DNA from 2 places in the Thermobispora bispora DSM 43833 genome. Region 2 is predicted to be linked to the other one. Evidence: riboswitches for the same ligand, from Rfam matches in the RefSeq annotation. Region 2 holds a riboswitch; the other holds the start of a gene.

Region 1 (7,625 bases), 880 kb from region 2:
ACACGAGGTGGGTGTGGCTGTCGACGAAGCCGGGGATGACCGCGCGCCCCTCGGCGTCGACGCGCTCGTCCGCGGCCGGCGCCCGGGACGACGGCCCGATCCAGCGGACCACGCCGTCCTCGGCGACCAGGGCCGCGTTCTCGATCTCCTCACGCTCCGGGTCCGCCGTGAACAGCAGCCCGATGTGGTCGAACACCGTCGCCGTCATGCCGCTAGCCCCACGCCTTCGATGTTCGCCACGGCGGATGCGCGGCAAACGTCCCGTTAAGCGGAGCTTCGCGGTGTACGCGGGAAGGGTGGGGCGGCCGGGCAGCGCGACGGAAGGGTCACCGCGGCCGGCCTCGGCCCGCGCGCGGGGAACGGCTCCCGCGCGACGCCGCCGAAGCACACGGGGATGCGCGGGACTTCGCCGGGGGACGCGGGGAACGGCTAGCCGAGGCGGGCGAGCGCCTCCCGCAGGAGCCGGCCCACGTCGCCGAGCACGTGGCGGCCGTCCTCGACGATCCGGCGGCCGCCGGAGATCACGGTGTGCACGTCGGCCGCGGTCGCGGCGAACACCGCGGTCTCCGCCGCCCAGGGCCCGGCCGCGCCGGCCGTACGGGCCGAGTCGAGGCGGATCGCGACGAGGTCGGCCCACGCCCCCGGGGTGAGGCACCCCGCGTCGGGGAACCCGAGCGAGGCGTGGCCCGCGGCCGTGGCCGCGGTGAGCAGCTCCGCGGCGGTCCAGCGCGCCCGCTCCCCGGTGGTCAGCCGCTCGTCGAGCTCGACCGCCCGGGCCTCCTCGAACATGTCGACCACCGCGTTGCTGTCCGTGCCCAGCGTGAGCGGCGACCCGGCGAGGAAGAGCTCGCGCAGCGGGCCGACCCCGTCGGCGAGGTCCCGCTCGGTGGTACGGCAGGCGCACACGTGCGTGGACGAGCCGCCGAGGAGGGCGATGTCCACGTCGGAGACGTGGATGGCGTGGACCGCGGTGGACCGCGGCCCCAGCGCGCCGTGCTCGTGGAGCACCTGGACCGGCGTGGCGGAGTAGGCGTCCACGCACGCCTCGTTCTCCGCCCGTTGCTCGGAGACGTGCATGTGCAGCGGGGCGTGGTTCCGGTGCGCGAACTCGACGACGACCGGCATCTGCTCGGGCGGGACCGCGCGCACGGAGTGGATGGCGGCGCCGATCTCCACCTCTTCGTCCCCGGCGTAGCGGGCGGCCAGGTCCTCGGCCCGCGCCGCCCAGCGGTCCACGGTGCGGTCGCTGAACCTGACCTGGGTGCCGGTGAGCGGGGCGCCCACTCCCCCGGTGAGGTAGCAGGTGTCGAGCAGGGTGATCCGCAGCCCGGCCTCCTTCGCCGCGCGGATCACCGCGTGGCCCATCTCGTTCGGGTCCGCGTACGGCACGCCGCCCGGCCCGTGGTGGAGGTAGTGGAACTCCCCCACGCAGGTGATCCCGGCGAGCGCCATCTCGGCGAAGGCCGCGGTGGCGAGGGCGGGGAGGGTGTCCGGGTCGAGCGCGGCCGCGAGGTGGTACATGCGCTCGCGCCAGCCCCAGAACCCGCCCCGCTCGTTCTGGGTCCGCCCGCGCAGGGCCCGCTGGAACACGTGCGAGTGGCAGTCGGCGAACCCGGGGAGGGTGAGCCCGGCCAGCCGCACCGCCTCCGGAGGGGCGGGCGCGCCGGGCCGCACGTCCGTGATCCGCCGGCCCTCGACCTCGATGACGACGCTCTCCGCGACCTCACCGGCCGGGAGCCACGCCATCTCACACCAGTAGGTCGTGTGCACGGATCCTCCTCCAGGAGGATCCTCCCCACGCACGGCCCGGGGATTCCGGCGCCCGGGGATCGGCCTCGCGCCCGGCCGCGCGCCGCGGGGCGGGCCGGGCGCCGCGCGGGCGATCCGGCGGGCGCGATCGGGGCTCTCGCCGGGCCGGGCGGCGTGATCAGTTGAGCCGGCCGCCGGCCGGGCGGATGGTGATCTCGGTGATGTGGGCGTCCGGCGGCGCCTCGAGGGCGGCGAGCACCGCCCGCGCCACCGACTCGGGGCTGAGGTACTTGTCCGGCTCGTACGGCCCGCCCTCGTGCGCGCGCACCGCGCGCTGCATGTCGGTGTCGATGCGGCCCGGGTAGATCGTGGTGACCCGCACGCCGTGCGGCTGCTCCTCCAGCCGGAGCGCGTCGGCGAAGGCGCGCAGCGCGAACTTGCTCGCCGCGTAGCACCCCCAGCCGGCGCCGGCGCGCTGCCCGGAGCCCGAGTTGATCAGCACCACGTGGCCTCCGGCCGCCCGGAGCGCCGGGAGCAGCAGGCGGGTGAGCTCGGCCACGGCGATCACGTTGAGCTCGAACGTCTCCCGCCACGCCTCGGCCGGGAGGTCGGCCACCTGGCCGAGCCGCGCGATCCCCGCGCTGTGCACGAGCACGTCGAGCCGGTCGATCCCGGCGACGTCCGCCTCGGTGACGGCGGTGAGCTCGACCGGCCAGGGGCGCGCGCCCAGCTCGCCGCAGAGCCGCTCCAGCCGGGCGCGGTCCCGCCCGCCGAGGATGAGGTCGTGGCCGGGCGCGAGCGCGCGGGCGATCGCCTCCCCCACCCCGCGGGAGGCGCCGGTGATCAGAGCCGTGGGCCGCATGATCCCAGCTTAGGGGCGTGCCGGGCGTGACGGACGGCGCGCCCCGGCCCGGGTCACCGCGGCGAACGGCCTCACCACGGCCACTCACCAGGGCGGACGGCCTCGCCAGCGGCGGGCGCCGGCGTCCGGTGCTCGCCCGGCCGCGCGGGCACCTGGCGAAGCCGGACTCAGCCTTTGCCGCGCCCGACCGCTGTCCCGACCGGAAACCGGGAAAGCTCCGGGTGCGTAACCTCTCCTTCACACCGCGGACCGAGCGCGCGTGCGGCCATGCCCGGGAAACCGCGGGCCGAAGGCGGGGCACTCGGTGCGCCGTCACCGGGTGCCCCGGCCTCGGCCAGGCGGGCGGCTCCCGCCACCGGGCCGGCCTGGGCTGACTCCTTCCGGCCCCGCGACCGCGGCCGGGCGGACGCGATGACCCCTAGAGCCACGCGATGACGCCGGGACGCCCGGGCCCGGCCGGATGAGGCCGTCGCGGGAGCGATCGTGCGGCGCTGCCGGTCGCCGTGCCGGCGGCGCGGCCAGGCGAAGCCGGGCCCCGGTCAGTCCACCTCGGGCACGTCCATGCCGAACTCGATGTCGCCGTCCTCGACCCGGCGCAGCTTGATCTCCTCCACCCAGGCGTAGGCGAACCGCCGGATCGCGGTGATCCGCTCCTCGTCCACGCCGTACCGGGTGAACGCCTCGTCGGCGAGCTGATCGACGGTCTCCAGCCGCTGGACCAGCTCCTCCGTGCGCCACTCGTCCGCGTGCCGCGCGCCGAGCCGCTCCAGGTCGCGGAAGCCGTACCGGTCACCGGCCGCGGCCACGTCGATGAAGTCCCGGGGCAGGCCACGGTCGTGCAGGGCGCGCACCGCGAGGCCCACCGCGTCGTCCAGGCCCACGACCAGGCAGACCCCGGCGTCCAGCGGGGCGTCCCGCAGGTCCTCCCGGGACAGCTCGACCGCGCACGACCACCCGGCGATCTCGTCGGTGACGAGCACCCGGGCCATCCGGGGGCCGCCGGCCTCGGGCTCGGCGGAAAGGCCCCGCTCCCGGAGGGCGGCGGCCATGGCCGCGGCGGGCTCGGTGATCGGCGCCCGGTGCGCGGTCACGAGGCACAGGTCGTCGGCCCGCCGGTCCGCGCAGCCGTGGGCCTGCAGCGCGTACCCGCCGGCGAGCAGCAGGCCGTACCGCTCGCGCACCCGGCCGGTGTCCTCGATGATCCGCAGATGGACGGCGGAGGGTCTCACGGCTGGGGGTCCTCATCTGACGGGCCGGACCGGGGAGGCTCCGCCGGCCGCGTGCCCGGCCGGCTAGCCACGCACACCGTAACGCAAGCGCAGCAGCCGCACGGTCTCGATGATGGCGTGCCACGTGAGGCAGAGCTCGGCCTCGGCCCGCTCGGTTCGCGCCTCGGCGGCGAGCACCCGGTCGCCGGTGAGGCACGCCGCCTCCCGTTTCACCCGGGCGGCGGCCTCCTGGAACGCGAAATGCTCCCGTGTCTCCACCGCGGCCACCCAACCTTCCGAATGATCGTCCCGGGGGACGAATACCCACATGCCGCCGCGGAGATACCCGAACCCCCTGGCCGCCCGGAGCGTCGCGGAGGCCCGGGCCGCCGGGCCGTACCGCTGGGCGGCCACCGGGCCGTACGGCGGGCACGGGACCGCCGGGCCCTCGGCCGTACCGCCGGGCACCGGAGTGCTCCATGCTCGGCCGTACGCCGGGACCGGACCGCCCGGACCTCGCCCCGGCCGGCGGGGCGGGCCCGGCCACGGACCCCGGCGCCCCGGCCGATTCCCCCGCACCGGCCGCATCCCCGGCGCCCGGCCCGCTCCCGGCCCGGCCGGCCACGGTATGGGCAGGGGACATCACAGGCCGGGATGCGGTCCACTAGGCTGGCAGCGCACCGATGACCCCGCGCGGGAGAGCGTCCTGGCAGCCGGTCAGGACCCCTGAAGGAGCAAGCCCTCCCCGCGAACCTCGCAAGGCAAAGGACCGCGCGGGCTAGGTGTCCTCTGGAAAGTGGGCCGTGCGGCGGCGTCCCGCGGGACCGGCCTGGCGTGGTCGGCGCTCGACCGCGAACAGGAGCGGATCCGGTGGGATCGCCCAGGGTCCCGCCGAAGGTGAAAGTCCGTTAAAACACGGGCGAAGCTCTCAGGCGCCGATGACAGAGGGGGAGGATGCTTTCGTCCGTCCTTTCCGAGGTGCGACCATGTCCCGACCCACCCCTTTGCGCGAGGTGCATGAGCGCTTGGGCGCGACTTTGACCGACTTCGCCGGCTGGCTGATGCCGCTCCGCTACGGGAGCGAGTCCGCGGAGCACCGGGCGGTGCGCACGGCCGCCGGGCTGTTCGATCTCTCCCACATGGGAGAGATCTTCGTGACCGGGCCCCAGGCGGGCGAGGCGCTCGATTACGCTCTCGTCGGCCATCTGAGCGCCCTCGCCGAGGGCCGGGCCCGGTACACGATGATCGTCAACGAGCACGGCGGGATCATCGACGACCTGATCGTCTACCGGCTCGCCGGGGACGAGTACCTCGTCGTCGCCAACGCGGCGAACACCGCCACGGTCGCCGCGGAGCTGACCGCACGGGCCGGGTCCTTCGACGCCCAGGTCACGGACCGATCCGCCGAGTACGCGCTCATCGCCCTCCAGGGGCCGAACAGCGTGGCGATCCTGCAGAAGCTCGCCGACACGGACGTGGCCCCGATCCCCTACTACGGCGTCCGCTCCGGCACGGTCGCCGGGACGCCCGCGCTGATCGCCCGGACCGGGTACACGGGGGAAGATGGTTTCGAGCTGTTCGTCCGCGCCGAGGACGCGGTGGCGACGTGGCAGGCCCTCACCGAGGCCGGTACCGAGCTCGGCCTGGTGCCCGTGGGCCTGGCCGCCCGGGACACGCTGCGGTTGGAGGCGGGCATGCCGCTGTACGGCAACGAGCTGAGCACGGAGCTGACGCCGTACGACGCCGGCCTCGGCCGGGTGGTGCGGCTCGACAAGCCCGGCGACTTCGTGGGCCGGGCCGCCCTCGCCCGCGCCGCCGACACCGGCCCGACCCGCCGGCTCGTCGGGCTGGTGGCCCGCGGCCGCCGGGTGCCCCGCAGCGGCTACCCGGTGCTCCGCGATGGAAGGGTCGTGGGAGAGGTGACGAGCGGCGCTCCCTCCCCCTGGCTCGGCAAGCCGATCGCGATGGCCTACGTGTCCGCCGATGCCGTGGAAGAAGGCGGAGAGCTCGCCGTGGACATCCGCGGCCGCCAGGAACCGGTCGATGTCGTTGAGCTGCCTTTCTACAGGAGGAGCAAGTGAGCAGCATCATTCCCGAGGACCTGAGCTACACCAAAGAGCACGAGTGGGTGGCTGAGCAGGAGGACGGCGTCACCGTGACCGTCGGCATCACGGCGTACGCCACCGAGCAGCTCGGCGACGTGGTGTACGTCCAGGTGCCCGAGGTCGGCTCCACGGTCACGGCCGGTGACGCGGTCGGCGAGGTCGAGTCCACCAAGTCGGTCAACGACATCTTCTCGCCGGTGACCGGCGAGGTGGTGGAGATCAACACCGCGGTGCTCGACGACCCCTCCCTGCTCAACTCCGACCCGTACGGCGAGGGCTGGCTCTTCAAGGTCCGGGTCGAGGAGATGCCGGACGACCTGCTCTCCGCCGAGGAGTACCAGGCGCACATCTCCGGGCAGTCCTGACCGGCCTCGGCGCCCCGGTATGGCGAGGGAGAAGACCGCGGGCGCCGGGCCCATGACCGCCTCGGCAGGGGACGGCGGGAGCCTCCCCCGCCGTTCCGCCGCGCGGCACCGCGGGCGAGGCGCGGGCGGTGGCCATCGGCGCGCCCGGCGAGGTGATGCCCGGTGAGCAGGGGACTCCGCATCGATGCGGCGCGGGTGCTCCGGGAGCACCGGGCCTTCCTGGTCGTGCTGGCGCTCGGCGTCACGCTGCGCGGCCTGGCGGTCCTCGGCTACCGCCCGGCGCTGTGGTTCTGGGCGGACTCGTTCGCCTACCTCAGCTCCGCGCTCGACCTGCGCCCGCTCCCGTCACGGCCGTCCGGTTACTCGCTGTTCTTATGGCTGCTGAGCCCGGCGCGCGACGTGGCCGTGGTGACCGTGGTCCAGCATCTGCTCGGCCTGGCCATCGCCTGCGGCATCTACGCCGTGCTGCGCCGCCGGACCCGGCTGCCCGGGTGGGCGGCCGCGCTCGCCGCGGCGCCGGTGCTGCTCGACGCGCACCAGGTGCAGCTCGAGCACCTGATCATGGCCGACCTGCTGTTCTCGGCCCTGGTCGTCGCCGCGGTCGCCCTGCTGGTCTGGCGGCCGGTGCCGTCCGCGTGGCTCGCCGGCGCGGCGCTGTTCCTGCTCGGGCTCGCGTCGATCACCCGCACGGTCGGGCTGCCGCTGATCGTGGTCGCCCTGGTGCTCATCGCCCGGGCGGGCTGGCGGCCGGTGCTCGCCGGGGCGGCCGCGGCCGCCGTGGTGCTCGGCGGCTACGCGGTCTGGTACCGCAGCGCCCACGGGTCGTTCGGGCTGGGCGGCAGCAACGTCTGGCTGTGGTCGCGGACCATGACGTTCGCGGACTGCTCGGTGATGAGGCCTCCGCGCGAGCTCGCCGTGCTCTGCCCGTCCGAGCCGCGGCTCGCCGCCCCCGCCTACATCTGGGACTCCCGCTCCCCGCTCCAGCGGGTCAAGGGCGAGGACCGGGAGCGGCTCACCGGGGAGTTCGCCCGGCTCGCGATCCTCAGCCAGCCCCTCGACTTCCTGCGCACCGGCCTGCACGACGCCCTCTGGGCGTTCGAGTGGGAGCGCCGGGTCTACCCCTCGCGCGGGTGGCAGAGCGCGTACGTCTTCCCCCGCTCGGTCAAGCCGTTCAGCGACAAGGTCGCCTCGGCCGGCCGTACCGCCACCGAGCTCACCACCGCCTACCAGGGGTCGAGCGGGGCGACCCGGGTGGTCGAGCCGTACGCGGGCTGGCTGCGTGCCTACCAGGAGCACGGTTTCGTGCGCGGCCCGATCCTCGCGGTGATCCTGCTGA
Region 2 (7,625 bases):
AACGAGCCTCCGTACCGCGCCGTGGCGGAACCGCCCGGCACGGCACGGCTCCCGACGCGCCTTCGGCCGGGCACCGTTGCGGGCCGCCGCGCGCGGCTCCCCCACCGGCCAGGGACCCCGGCCCGGGCTCCCCGTCCGCCCACCCGGAGCGGGCCGCGGCATGATGCCGTGGCGCGCGGCGGGCGCCACCGGGCGAGGCCCGCGGACGCACCGTCGTGGCACGTCGAAGGCGCAAGACGGGGATGGCGTGGCGCGCGCCGGGGCGCCACCGGGCCGGGTCGCTCGACCGCCACACGGCCATCCGGCGACGCGCGCCGCTCCCCTATCGGCCCGGGCCCGGCCTGGCCCCGCCCGCTCGCCCGGAGCGGGCGGGCTGCCGGCGGGTCAGTCCTGATACGCCTCCACGGGCGGGCAGGAGCAGAAGAGGTTCCGGTCGCCGTAGGCCTGGTCGATCCGGCGGACCGGCGGCCAGTACTTGGCCGCCCGCAGCCCGGGGACCGGGTAGGCCGCCTCGGCCCGCGAGTACGGGTGGGGCCACTCGTCCGCGGCCACGTGCTCGGCCGTGTGCGGGGCGTTCTTGAGCGGGTTGTCGGTGCGGTCGTACTCGCCCGACGCCACCTTGTCGATCTCCCGCCGGATGGCGATCATCGCGTCGGCGAAGCGGTCGAGCTCGGTGAGGTCCTCGCTCTCGGTGGGCTCGATCATCAGCGTCCCGGAGACCGGGAACGACATGGTCGGCGCGTGGAAGCCGTAGTCGATCAGCCGCTTGGCCACGTCGTCGACCGTGATCCCCGTCTCCTTCGTGATCTTGCGCAGGTCGATGATGCACTCGTGGGCCACCAGCCCGCCCCGCCCGGTGTAGAGGACCGGGTAGTGCGGCCGGAGCCGCGCGGCGAGGTAGTTGGCCGACAGGATCGCCTGCTCGGTGGCCCGGCGCAGCCCGTCCGCCCCCATCATCCGGATGTACGCCCAGGAGATCGGCAGGATGCTCGCCGAGCCGTACGGCGCGGCCGCGATGTGCGCCGGGAGGTGCGGGGCGAGGTGGGCCTTGACCGCCACCGGGCCGACACCGGGGCCGCCCCCGCCGTGCGGGATGGCGAAGGTCTTGTGCAGGTTGAGGTGCGAGACGTCCGCGCCGAGCTCGCCCAGCCGGGAGATCCCCACGAGCGCGTTGAGGTTGGCGCCGTCCACGTAGACCTGGCCCCCGGCCTCGTGGACCCGGGCGCAGATCTCGGTGATCGTCTCCTCGAACACGCCGTGGGTCGACGGGTAGGTCACCATGATCGCGGCGAGGGTGTCCCGGTGCGCCTCGATCTTGGCGGCGAGGTCGGCCATGTCGACGTTGCCGTCCGCGTCACAGGCGACGACGACCACCCGCATGCCCGCCATGGCGGCGCTCGCCGCGTTGGTGCCGTGGGCCGAGGACGGGATGAGGCAGACGTCGCGCTGCGCCTCCCCGCGGGCGCGGTGGTAGCCCCGGATCGCGAGCAGCCCGGCGAGCTCGCCCTGGGAGCCCGCGTTCGGCTGGATGGACACCTTGTCGTACCCGGTGATCTCGGCGAGCCAGCCCTCGAGGGAGGAGATCAGCTCGGCGTACCCCCGGGCCTGGTCCGCGGGGGCGAACGGGTGGATGCCCGCGAACTCCGGCCAGGTGATCGGCTCCATCTCGGTGGTCGCGTTGAGCTTCATCGTGCAGGAGCCGAGCGGGATCATCGACCGGTCGAGGGCGAGGTCCTTGTCCATCAGCCGCCGCAGGTAGCGGAGCATCGCCGTCTCGGAGTGGTAGGAGTTGAACACCGGGTGGGTGAGGAACTCCGAGGTGCGCAGCAGCTCGGCGGGGAGCGCGTCCGGGGTGGTCAGGTCCAGGTCGGCGGGCACCGGCACCTCCGCGTCCGGCCCGGCGAAGGCCCGCCACACGGTCCGCACGTGCTCCGCGGTGGTCTTCTCGTCGCAGGCGATGCCAACGTGGTCGTCGTCCGCGAGGCGCAGGTTGATCCCGGCCTCCTCGGCCGCGGCGACCACCTCGCGGGCACGCCCGGGCACCCGGGCGAGCACGGTGTCGAAGAACCGGTCGTGCACCACCTCCACGCCGAGCGCGCGCAGGCCCGCGGCGAGCACGGCGGCGTGGCGGTGGACCCGGCGGGCGATCCGGCGGAGCCCGTCCGGCCCGTGGTAGACCGCGTACATCGCCGCGACCACGGCGAGCAGGACCTGCGCGGTGCAGATGTTGCTGGTGGCCTTCTCGCGGCGGATGTGCTGCTCCCGGGTCTGCAGCGCGAGCCGGTAGGCGGGCCGCCCGTCCGCGTCCTTGGAGACCCCGACGAGCCGGCCGGGGAGCTGGCGCTGCAGCCCGTCCCGCACCGCGATGTAGGCGGCGTGCGGGCCGCCGTACCCCAGCGGCACGCCGAACCGCTGGGTGGAGCCGACGGCGATGTCCGCCCCCTGCTCACCCGGGGGCACGAGCAGGGTGAGCGCGAGCAGGTCGGCCGCGGCGATCACCATGGCCCCGGCCGCGTGCGCCCGCTCGGCGAGCTCACGGAAGCCTGCCACCCGGCCGCTCGCCCCCGGGTACTGCACCAGCACGCCGAAGCACTCGGGGAGCTCCCCGGTGAGGTCCGACTCGACGATGGTGATCCCGAGCGGTTCGGCGCGGGTGGCGAGCACCGCCTTGGTCTGCGGCAGCGCGTCGGCGTCGACCACGAACACCTGGGACTTCGCCTTGCCCGCGCGGCGGGCGAGCGCCATGGCCTCGGCGGCCGCGGTCGCCTCATCCAGCAGGGAGGCGCCGGCGACGGGCAGGCCGGTGAGGTCGGAGACGAGGGTCTGGAAGTTGATCAGCGCCTCCAGGCGCCCCTGCGAGATCTCCGGCTGGTACGGGGTGTACGCGGTGTACCACCCGGGGTTCTCCAGCACGTTCCGCAGGATGACGGCCGGCGTGATCGTGTCGTAGTAGCCGAGTCCGATCATGGAGGTGAGGACCCGGTTGCGGCTCGCGATGGCCCGGAGCTCGGCGAGCACCTGGTCCTCACTCGCCGGCTCGGGGAGATCGAGCGGCGTGCCGGTGCGGATCGCCTCGGGCGTGGCGGCGGCCACGAGCTCGGCCACGGAGCGGTACCCGACGACCTCGAGCATCTTGGCCCGGTCGGCGTCGGACGGCCCGATGTGCCGGGTGGCGAAGGGCGGGGTGGCGAGGTCGGAGAGCGTAACTCGGTCGGTCATGACAGGTGCCTCCTCGGCGGGTCGAGACCATGGCGTCCGCCGTGTCCGGTGGCACGGCACGGCCCTCGCTGCGGTCTCCCCACTCTGTCGCCCGACCTGAGAGCTTCACCGGGCCGCCGGGGCCCGGCTTTCCCCTTCGGTGAGGCCGCACCCTGCCGGGTGGGCCTGCTCTTCAGAGTTGCCTCGCCCGTGCGGTACGGGTGCCTGAGAGATTCCGGGGAGAAGGTTGCTCCTTCGGCGCCCCTGCCGAACAGGGGTCTCTCCCGCACGGGGTCGCCGGCGCGGTGTCACTCTACCCTCAACCGGGTGCCGGACACCTCGGTCACCCGGTCTTGCGCGCCCTCCTCCGGCGGGCGAGCTCGTCGGCCGGGTGGTCGGCCTCGGCCTCGCCGCCGGAGGGGATGGCCCGCTCACCGGGCAGCTTGGCGAGCGAGCCCTCGACCTCGCGCCACACCCGGCCGAGCGCGATGCCGAACACCCCCTGGCCTCCCTGCAGGAGGTCGATCACCTCGTCGGCCGAGGTGCACTCGTAGACGCTGACCCCGTCGCTCATCAGCGTGATCTGCGCGAGGTCCTGAACGCCCCGGTCGCGCAGGTGCCGTACGGCGGTGCGGATCTGCTGCAGGGACACCCCCGTGTCGAGCAGCCGCTTGACGACCTTGAGGACGACGATGTCCCGGAAACTGTAGAGCCGGTGGGTGCCCGAGCCGTTCGCCGCCCTTATCGTCGGCGTCACCAGCTCGGTGCGCGCCCAGTAGTCGAGCTGCCGGTAGGTGATCCCCGCCGCTGCGCACGCCGTGGGGCCGCGGTAACCGATGTCCTCGGGCAGTGTCACCGGCTGCTCGTCGCATAGCAGACCCTCCTCGCCGGCCCGTTCCCGGGCCGACTCCCGGACCGGGTCGTGCTTGCCGGCCGTCTTACCCTCGCCGCTGCTGACCGCCACTGCGGACCTCCGGCTTTCCCTCGTCCCACGGTCTGATCTGGGGGTTCGTGAACTACAACCGTGGTTTCCCTTGCACCGTAGGACCGGGCGCATCGTCAGTCAACGACCCTGTCCGGCGCGTCGTGAAGGCTAATCTCCCGAATCGCCGGAAGTGTCAGCCCGCTCGACCGAAATCTTCCGGGGTGACTTTGTCCAGGAACTCCCGGAACTTCGCTACCTCGTCCTCCTGGTCGCTCGGCATGGTCACCCCAGCCTCCTGGATGACCTCCTCGGCGGCGTAGATCTTCGCGCCGGTGCGGAGGGCGAGCGCGATCGAGTCCGACGGCCGGGCGCTCACCTCGACGCCGTTGGAGAAGACGAGATCCGCGAAGAAGATCCCGTCCCTGATGGCGACGATGTTGACCGTCTGCAGCTGCACCCCGAGCGCGTTCAGCACGTCCCGGAACAAGTCGTGGGTGAGCGGCCGGGGCGGAGGCTCCTCCGCCTGCGCCAGCGCGATCGCGGTCGCCTCGGTCATGCCGATCCAGATCGGCAGGTACCGATCGCCGTCCCTCTCCTTCAGGAGGACGATCGGCTGGTTCGTGGGCATCTCTACGCGAACCCCCACGACCTCCATCTGCAACACGGGCGGCTCCGTCTCAAGCGTTACGGCATATCACCTGGCATTCAACGTAACACCGCAGGGCTGCAATTGCGTCCCTCATCTGCCCAGGACGCCGCGAACACCGTCACGCAGTAATGAGTTGTGCAAATCCTGGAGAAGTCCGGAGATCTCCCGTGCCACCTCGTCCGCCTCGGCGATCGCTCCGGGCTTGCGGCGGCGCATGAGCGGCGCCACCGCGTGCTGGATCATGGCGGCCTCCCGCTCGACCACCACCTTGATCGCCCTGAGGTGCCGCGGCTGCAGCCCGAACCGGGTGAGCGCGGCGACCTTACGGGCGACCTCGAGCGCCTCGCCCTCGTAGTGGCCGGCCACCGGGGTGACCAGGCCGTACGCCTCCATCTCGCCGAGCAGCTCCTCGTCGATCCCGGCCGACTTGAGCAGCTCCTCCCGGGTCATCTTGACCGGGGGCGCCTGGATCGGGCCGGGCTCGGTCAGCGCGTCGCGCTGCTCCAGCTGTGACTTGATCACGCGGAGCGGCAGGTAGTGGTCGCGCTGCGCCCGGAGGATGTACCGCAGGCGCTCGACGTCCTTGTGCGTGAACCGGCGGTACCCGGACGGGCTGCGCTGCGGCTCGATGAGCCCGGCGCCCTCGAGGAACCGGATCTTGGAGACGGTGATGTCAGGGAACTCGCCCTGGAGCTGGGCGAGCACCTCCCCGATGCTCATGAACGCCCGTACGGCCTGCGCGCCCATGATCCTCCCTCCTCACCGATTCACTGCCCTCCAGGCCCGCGCGTGAGGAACACCAGACGGAACTTGCCGATCTGCACCTCGTCGCCGCTCGCGAGCGGCGCCTCCTCGATGCGCTCCCGGTTGACGTAGGTGCCGTTCAGGCTGCCGACGTCGCGGACGGTGAACCGGCCGCCCCGCCGGTAGAACTCCGCGTGCCGCCGGGAGACGGTCACGTCGTCGAGGAAGATGTCGCTCTCGGGGTGCCGGCCCGCCGTGGTGAGGTCGCTGTCGAGGAGGAACCGGCTACCGGCGTTCGGGCCGCGCATCACCACCAGGAGCGCGGTGCCGGGCGGGAGCTGCTCCACGACCGACCGATCCGGCAGCAGCGTCTGGGCCGCCTCGGCCTCGAGCGCCTCAAGTGAAATCGTCGAGGTCGTGTCGGCGGCGACCTGCGTCGCCCTGCTCAGCGGCGTCCCGCATCGGGAGCAGAAACGGGCGTCCTCGGGGTTGGCGTGACCGCACTGCGTGCAGTAGACGCTGGGCATCGATCGGCTCGGCCTCTCTCACGACTTGCTCAGACTGCGAATGCCGCAACTTACGCTGATCAGGGAACAGTGGTCAAGAAGCATGGCAGGACATGGACTGACCAACGCTACAACCATGTGGTCCCTGTGGTCCATCCCGCCACACGGATTCCCTGCCGCACCATGGCGCCGGGCGGACGCCACCGGCACGACCCTATCGAGGGCGGCCGGCGCGCGCCGCCCAGAGGCGGCGCGCCCGCCGGACCGGAAGCGCTCACCTGGCGCCCGCCGCCTGCTCCACCACGCGCGCCCAGCGCTCCAGCAGCGCCTGCGCGGTGTCCATGTCGTGCCCCTCGGCCCACAGATGGGTGACCGCCTCGGCCGGGTCCGGTAGCACGAGCGCCCAGCTTCCATCGTCCTCCACGATCCGCACACCGTCCGTGGTGTCCAGACGGTAGCCCTCGGCGGCCTCCACCACCGACCGCATCACGGTGCCCTTGTGCGCCCACGGGGTGGGGACCGTTCGCTTGAGCATCTTGGCCTCGGGGATCCGGGCGTCGATCTGGCTGAGCGACATCCGGGTCCGCGCGACCAGTCCGAGCAGACGCAGGAAGACCGCGAGGCCGTCCAGCGTGGGGGCGAACTCGGGGACGATGAAGCCACCGCGCCCGTCCCCCGCGAAGATCATATCCGGATGGCTCGCCGCCCGCGTGAGCGTATCGAGACTGGTCGCGGTCCATTCGACCTCAACCCCGTACGACCGGCACACGCGCTCGGCCACCCGGGTGGTGGTGACGGGCAGGGCGACCCGGCCGCCGCGCCGCTCCGCGGCCACCAGGTCGAGCAGGACGAGCAGGGCCCGCTCGTCGCTGATCAGCCGGCCCTTCTCGTCGACGAGGGAGATCCGCTCCCCCACCGGGTCGAACCGCACGCCGAAGGCGGCCCGGGAGGAGGCGACGAGCTCGGCGAGGCGCTGCAGGTCGCGGCGGCGCGCGGCCAGGGTCTCGGTGGGCGCGGCGTCGTCGAGCCGGTTGTTCACGGTGAGCACGTCCACCCCGGCCTGGCCGAGGAGGCTGGGCAGCACGAGCGAGGAGGTGCCGCCGGCGCAGTCGACCACGACCTTCATGTTGCTCTCCTTCACGCCGCGGATGTCCACGCAGCGGAGCAGCTCCCGGGCGTAGGTGTCGACCGCCCGCGCCGGGAAGGAGAGCTCGGCGATCTCCCCGGGGAAGGCCCGGCGGTATTCCTGCCGGGTGAAGACCCGCTCCAGCTTCCGCTGGGCCGCCTGGGACAGGTCGGCGCCGGTCTCGTCCATGAACACGATGTCCACGCTCTGCGGGTCGCCCGCCGTGGTCCGCAGCGCGATCCCGCCCCTGACGTCCTGCCGGGCGGTGTGGAACCGGGCGACCGGCAGCGGGGTCGCCTCGAGGTCGAGCACGTTGATCGCGCTCGAGTTGAGGGCGCTGATCACGGCGCGCTTGAGCGCCCGGGCGGCGCGGGAGGCGTCCCGGGAGGTGACCACGGTGTCGCCCTTCTTCAGGGTGGTGGCGTACGCGCTCGCCAGCCGTACGCACAGCTCGGGGGTGATCTCGACGTTCACCAG

What was found. Region 2 has a riboswitch for glycine ahead of gcvP (aminomethyl-transferring glycine dehydrogenase). Riboswitches for the same ligand answer to the same signal wherever they lie in the genome.
Region 1: it holds a riboswitch for glycine, as region 2 does, so the genes downstream of both, gcvT (glycine cleavage system aminomethyltransferase GcvT) here and gcvP (aminomethyl-transferring glycine dehydrogenase) in region 2, are expected to answer to the same signal.

The regions. Positions count from the first base shown of each region.
Region 1 covers NC_014165.1:1,082,949-1,090,573, reverse strand. Annotated here, with positions in the region: gene hutI (imidazolonepropionase) at 1-208, opposite strand, end outside; gene TBIS_RS04815 (formimidoylglutamate deiminase) at 430-1,770, opposite strand; gene TBIS_RS04810 (SDR family oxidoreductase) at 1,928-2,611, opposite strand; gene TBIS_RS04805 (hypothetical protein) at 3,151-3,840, opposite strand; gene TBIS_RS18975 (hypothetical protein) at 3,904-4,098, opposite strand; glycine riboswitch at 4,504-4,601, shown strand; gene gcvT (glycine cleavage system aminomethyltransferase GcvT) at 4,806-5,900, shown strand; gene gcvH (glycine cleavage system protein GcvH) at 5,897-6,289, shown strand; gene TBIS_RS04785 (hypothetical protein) at 6,452-7,625, shown strand, end outside.
Region 2 covers NC_014165.1:1,962,180-1,969,804, reverse strand. Annotated here, with positions in the region: gene gcvP (aminomethyl-transferring glycine dehydrogenase) at 385-3,219, opposite strand; glycine riboswitch at 3,294-3,401, opposite strand; glycine riboswitch at 3,402-3,495, opposite strand; gene TBIS_RS08440 (MerR family transcriptional regulator) at 3,542-4,162, opposite strand; gene TBIS_RS08435 (bifunctional nuclease family protein) at 4,317-4,787, opposite strand; gene ftsR (transcriptional regulator FtsR) at 4,863-5,519, opposite strand; gene TBIS_RS08425 (FHA domain-containing protein) at 5,540-6,043, opposite strand; gene TBIS_RS08420 (mannose-1-phosphate guanyltransferase) at 6,297-7,625, opposite strand, start outside.